Regions from separate parts of the Novosphingobium sp. EMRT-2 genome, predicted to be linked through region 1. Evidence: predicted binding sites of a transcription regulator. Region 1 holds the regulator's gene; the other holds the start of a gene.
What was found. The regulator LexA, encoded in region 1, represses DNA repair genes until DNA is damaged. The targets are predictions, from matches to a motif close to GTTCCNCNCTTGTTCT.
Positions count from the first base shown of each region.

Region 2: a site for LexA is predicted at 2,038-2,053, ahead of uvrA (excinuclease ABC subunit UvrA). Genes of this name have one in related genera too.

Region 1 is NZ_CP039695.1:579,219-582,423, reverse strand. Features, by position in the region: gene FA702_RS03030 (ComEC/Rec2 family competence protein) at 1-933, shown strand, start outside; gene lexA (transcriptional repressor LexA) at 927-1,619, opposite strand; gene FA702_RS03020 (molybdopterin molybdotransferase MoeA) at 1,677-2,882, opposite strand; gene moaC (cyclic pyranopterin monophosphate synthase MoaC) at 2,879-3,205, opposite strand, start outside.
Region 2 is NZ_CP039695.1:2,696,803-2,700,007, forward strand. Features, by position in the region: gene FA702_RS13245 (protocatechuate 4,5-dioxygenase subunit alpha) at 107-517, shown strand; gene FA702_RS13250 (class III extradiol dioxygenase family protein) at 517-1,359, shown strand; gene uvrA (excinuclease ABC subunit UvrA) at 2,064-3,205, shown strand, end outside.

The sequences.
Region 1 (3,205 bases):
CGCCTGGGGCGGCATCTCGTGATGCTGCTCGCGACGGGACTCGTGATCGAACTGGCGCTGATGCCGATCGGGCTGTTCCATTTCCACCGCGCCGGGATCTACGGCGCGGCGGCCAACGTCATCGCCATTCCGCTGACCACGTTCGTGACCATGCCGCTGATCGCGCTGGCGCTGGTGCTGGACGTGGTGGGGGCGGGCGGGCCGGCGTGGTGGCTGACGGGCAAGTCGCTCGAACTCCTGCTGTGGCTGGCGCACGTGACGGCGGGGCAGCCCGGCGCGGTGACGCTGATGCCGTCGATGCCGCCCGGGGTGTTCGCGCTGTTCGTTGCCGGCGGGCTGTGGCTGGCGCTGTGGACCGGCACCGTCCGCTTGTGGGGCTTCGTTCCGGCGACGGTGGCCGCGCTGGTCTTTGCCACCATGCGCCCGCCCGACATCCTGGTATCGGGCGACGGCCGCAATGTGGGAATTACCGGAGAGGGGGAGGACCTGCTAGTGCTGCGCCAGACTCGCGGGGAGTACACGCGCGAGAACCTGCTGGAAATGGCCGGCATGGAAGGAGATGTGCGGCCGCTCGATACCTGGCCCGGCGCGGCCTGCAACGGTGATTTCTGCCGGATAGTATTGAAACGGGGAGAGCGCGCATTCGTGGTGCTGATGGCGCGCGGGCAGGATCTGGTGGAGATCGGGGAACTGAAGCGGGCCTGCGCGGCGGCGGACATCGTCATCGCCGACCGCCGGCTGCCGCGGACCTGCCTGCCCCGGATGCTGAAGGCGGACCGGGCCTTGCTGGCGCGAACCGGCGGGCTGACCATCGATCTTGCCGCCGGAACCGTGCGCACCGTAGCCGAGACGCAGGGGCACCACGGCTGGTATCGCTGGACGGCGACGCGCCGGCCGGAAGCCGCGCCGTCGCCCGCATCAACGGATCAGTGATAGCGGCGCAGCAACCCCGCGAGCTTGCCCTGCACCTGCACTTCATCGGGACGGTAGTATTGCGGATCGTAGGCGGCGTTCGCGGGATCGAGCCGGATCATGCCCTTTTCGCGGCGCAGGTACTTGAGCGTCGCTTCCTCGCCCCGGATCAGCGCCACCACGATTTCACCATCGCGGGCGATGTCTGTGCGCCGGACCAGCGCGAAATCGCCATCGAAAATCCCGGCATCGACCATCGAATCCCCGGATACTTCCAGCGCGTAATGCTCCCCCGCGCCGAGCAGGGCGGCGGGCACCGGCAGTACGCTGGAACCTTCCAGCGCCTCGATCGGGGCGCCGGCGGCGATGCGGCCGTGAAGCGGCACTTCGATGACGTCGTTCGCCGGCGCCGGTGCGGTCTTCGGCGGGCTGCGCAGCGGCACGACCACATCGTTGGCGGGAGCCGTGCGCGACGCGGCCTTGGTGGTTGCGCTGTCCGGCTGGCGCAGCACTTCCAGAGCGCGGGCGCGGTTGGGTAGCCGACGGATGAAGCCGCGTTCCTCCAGCGCGGAAATCAGGCGGTGGACGCCCGATTTCGATTTGAGATCGAGCGCTTCTTTCATTTCCTCGAACGAGGGGGAAATGCCGGACTCCTCAAGCCGGAGCTGGATGAAAGTCAGCAGTTCGTGCTGCTTGCGCGTCAGCATTGCGCGTCACTCCATAGTGAACGAATACGGAACGAATAAGCAACTAAAACGCACCCGTCAAGCAATTCCGCCATTTTCCAGCAAATAGACCGGAACATCTGTTCCCGCAGGCTTCAATGGCGCGCGGGCTTCGCGCCGGACCAGCGCGTTGCTGCGCGCGAGCGACGACAACGCACCGGAATCCTGCAGGGGATCGAGCGTCACGCTGGCACCGTCCCAGCGGGCGCGCAGGAATTCGGTACGTCCGCCACCGGCCGGCATATCCTGCGCGAGGCGGGCGGGAATAACGCGTGGCAAGGTTTCCGCCGCGCCCAGCGCGGCCCGGAGGAGCGGCAGCAGGAACAGGTAGCCGGTAACGAAAGCGGCGGCGGGATTGCCGGGCAGGCCCAGGATCACTTGCGCGCCGCGTTGCGCCACCATCAGCGGCTTGCCCGGCTTGATCGCGACCCGCCAGAAGTCCAGCGTGGCGCCGGTGGCCTCGATTGCCGGGCGAACGAGATCGTGGTCGCCCACCGAAGCGCCGCCGCTTGTGACCACCACATCGGCATCGCGCACGCGATCCAGCGCTGCGATGAGGTCATCGAGCCGGTCGGGGGTCGGTCCGATGCGGTCGGTCACGACCCGGCAGCTTGCCGCCAGCGCGGCCAGCATCGGGCCATTGCTGGCGGGAATCTGGTGGGGCGCGAGCGGGGTGCCGGGGGCGACCAGCTCATCGCCGCAATCGATCACGGCGAGCTTCACTGGCCGGCGCACGGCAAGGTAATGATGCCCGGCGGACACGGCGAGGGCGATCTGCGCCGGCCCCATGCGCTGCCCGGCCGGCAGCAAGGGTGCATCGAGGGCGAAATCCATGCCGCGCGGGCGGATGTGTTTGTCCCGGGGCAGGGGCGGTTCGCCGGTAAGACGCAGGCTGTCGCCGACGCGAGCGGCGTCTTCCTGGATCAGCACCATGTCCGCGCCGTCGGGAACCACGGCGCCGGTGCTGATCCGCACCGCCTGTCCGGGCGCGACCGTCCCGTCGAACGGATGGCCGGCGGCGCTTTCGCCTACCACGGTCCACGGCCCGGGAAGGTCGGTGGCGCGCAGGGCGTATCCGTCCATGGCGGAGAGCGCGGCCTCGGGCTGGTTGCGCCGCGCGGCAAGCGGCTGGGCGAGATGGAAACCCACGCATTCGGCAGCGGGGCGGTGTTCGACCGGCAGTGAGGGGGCCAGGGCGAGCAGGCGGCGCTGCGCCTCCTCCAGCGGTAACGGCGGCGTCTTCATGCCTTATCTTGCGGCCCTTCATCCGCGCGCCACGTGCCCGACTTGCCGCCGCGCTTTTCGATCAGGCGGACCTGTTCGATCACCATGCCCTTGTCCAGCGCCTTGGCCATGTCGTAGATGGTCAGCAGCGCGATCGAGACGGCGGTCAGCGCTTCCATTTCCACCCCGGTCCGGCCAGTGAGCGACGCGGTGGCGGTCACCTCCACGCCATCGGGCACGAAGGCAAACTCCACTGCGATCGCATTGAGCGCAAGCGGATGGCACAGGGGGATGAGCTCGCCCGCCTTCTTCGCCGCCATGATCCCGGCGATCCGCGCTGCCGC
Region 2 (3,205 bases), 1.6 Mb from region 1:
GGCCGGTTTCACGGGATTGATATGAGTCAAAGCAATTCGGCGGCCTTGCCTTAGCGTTGCGATCTGTCGGGAAGGTAGCAACACCCCAATCCGGGAGAGCAGGACAATGACCATGGCGAGTGTGGAAGCGCGGCGGCGACCGCCCATCCCCGGCACCACCCTTTTCGATGGCGACATGGCGCGGCGCGGCTTTGCGCTGAACGCGATGTGCTATTCGTTCAACGATGCCGCCAACCGCGAGGCGTTCCGAGCCGACGAGGACGCCTATTGCCGCAAGTTCGCGCTGACGCCCGAACAACGCAAGGCCGTGGCGGACCGTGACGTGCTGGCGATGATCGAAGCCGGCGGCAACGTCTATTATCTGGCCAAGCTGGCCGGCATCTTCGGCCTCAACGTGCAGGATCTCGGCTCGCTCCAGACCGGCATGAGCCTTGACGATTTCAAGGCGCACCTCGTGGCGCAACGCGCCAAGATCGCGCCCGACATGGTCGTTTCCACCGGTATGGAGAACGCGTGATGGCGGATATCGTCGGCGGCTATTTCACCAGCCACGTGCCGGGCATCGGCGGCGCGATCGTGCGCGGAGACCAGCAGCAGCCCTACTGGAAGCCCTTTTTCGATGGCTACCCGCCGATCCGCGCCTGGCTTGCCGAAGCTCAGCCGGATGTGGCCGTGGTGTTCTACAACGATCACGGGCTGAACTTCTTCCTCGACAAGATGCCCACGTTCGCGGTCGGCGCGGCGGCGTCCTACGACAACGCCGACGAAGGCTGGGGCCTGCCGGTGTACAAGAGCTTCACCGGACACCCCGAACTGAGCTGGCACATCATCGAGGAACTCGTCGCGTCCGAGTTCGACATCACCACCTGCCAGAAAATGCTGGTCGACCACGCGCTGTCGATCCCGTTCGAGCTGGTCTATCCCGATGCGCCCGCCTGGCCGATCCGGCTGGTGCCGATCGCCATCAATACCGTGCAGTATCCGCTGCCGTCACCGAAACGCTGCCTGGCGCTGGGGCGCGCGGTGGCCAAGGCGCTGCGTTCGTGGACGGGGGCGGAGCGGGTTCTGGTGGTGGGCACGGGCGGCCTTTCGCACCAGCTCGACGGCCCGCGCGCCGGGTTCATGAACCCCGATTACGATCGCTTCTGCCTCGATCATCTCGCGGCCGATCCCGATGCGTTGACGCGCCATTCGGCCGAGGACGTGGCCGAACTGGCGGGCACGCAAGGGGTGGAGATACTCAACTGGATCGCCGCGCGGGGCGCGCTGGGCGATGGCCCGCTGAGCGAGGTCACGCGGAACTACCACATTCCGATCAGCAATACCGCTGCCGCCAGCCTGGTGCTGGAACCGGCCTGAGGCGGTTGACGGTTCGGTTGGTTCGGGGGCGGCCCGCTTCGGCGCATCGCCATCATCTGCACCACGCGGGTCGTGATGTTTCGCCGCCGCTCCCTGCCCCTCGTGGGTGGGGGCAGCGGTCTCAGGCGCGCCGTGCGCTTCGGCCCGTCCGGTTGTGACGCCGCGCACACCGTACCCGGCGAAACGGTGCGAAAAGCGCCTTCTGGCCTAGCGGTCCGACGGCACCTTGGTGCGATCGTTGCGCGTCTGGGTCATCGCGGAAGCAAAACTCTCCGCGAAATGCCGGGTGAAGTTGTCCTGGGCCTTCAACGAGATGGCCCGGGCGTGGTGGTTTGCCTGCTCTCCGCCACCAAAGAGGTGGGTGGCCGGCGCCCTGCAATGGTGTTCTGTGTCCGTCACGGTCTTGCAGATCCCCGCCGTTCCGCTGCAGTGCTGCGGCCGGCCTTGCTCGTTTCATGGTTTCTTATCCGTTACCGTCCGTAACATCCAAAACGAATTTTGAATTGTACCGACACGACACGGTTATCACTTTCGTAAAGCGGTATGGCATGGGTCTGGCCGCCTGTCCGTGACAGCGGACACGCTCCGCGTTCATCGACTGCATTCCCCGCCTCTTGTCGTTCCCCGATGCCCATCCCAGATAGCGCGCTTCTTCCCCAAGAGCCGTCTTGCGCTCTGTGAACAAATCTGGAACACGGGTGCCCATGTCGCTCAGCAAGATTTCCGTCCGTGGCGCCCGTGAACACAACCTCAAGGGTATCGATGTCGATCTCCCGCGGGACAGCCTGATCGTCATCACCGGGCTTTCCGGATCGGGCAAATCCTCGCTCGCGTTCGATACGATCTATGCCGAGGGGCAGCGCCGCTACGTCGAATCGCTCTCGGCCTATGCCCGCCAGTTCCTCGAGATGATGCAGAAGCCCGATGTCGAGCACATCGACGGCCTCAGCCCGGCGATCTCGATCGAGCAGAAGACCACCAGCCGCAACCCGCGCTCGACCGTGGCAACGGTCACCGAGATCTACGATTACATGCGCCTGCTGTGGGCTCGCGTGGGCGTGCCCTATTCGCCGGCCACGGGCCTGCCGATCAGTGCGCAGACGGTCAGCCAGATGGTCGATCGCGTGATGGCCCTGCCCGAAGGCACGCGCGCCTACCTGCTCGCGCCGGTGGTGCGCGGCCGCAAGGGGGAATACCGCAAGGAACTGCTGGAATGGCAGAAGGCGGGCTACACCCGTGTCCGCATCGACGGCGAGCTTTACGCGATCGAGGAAGCCCCCGCGCTCGACAAGAAGTACAAGCACGACATCGAGGTGGTGGTCGATCGCATCGCCGTGCGCGACGGTATCCAGACGCGGCTGGCCGACAGCTTCGAGCAGGCGCTCAAGCTGGCCGAGGGGCTGGCCTATATCGATCTGGCGGACACGACGGTGGCGGAGGCTCTGGTCGTCTCCCCCCTCCCGCTTGCGGGAGGGGCCGGGGGTGGGCCGGAACTGGATGCCGCGCCCGGGCAGCCCACCCCTAACCCCTCCCGCAAGCGGGAGGGGAATCTCAAGGGCGCGGGCCTTCCGCCCAACCGGATCGTGTTCAGCGAAAAGTTCGCGTGCCCGGTCAGCGGCTTCACCATCGAATCGATCGAACCGCGCCTGTTCTCGTTCAACGCTCCACAGGGCGCGTGCCCGGCCTGCGACGGGCTGGGCGAGAAGCTGCTGTTCGATCCGCAACTGGTCGTGCCCAACGAGGGGCTCAGTCTCAAGCAGGGCGCGGTGGTGCCCTGGGCCAAGTCCAACCCGCCATCGCCTTACTACATGCAGGTGCTGTCCAGCCTCGCCGCGCATTTCGGGTT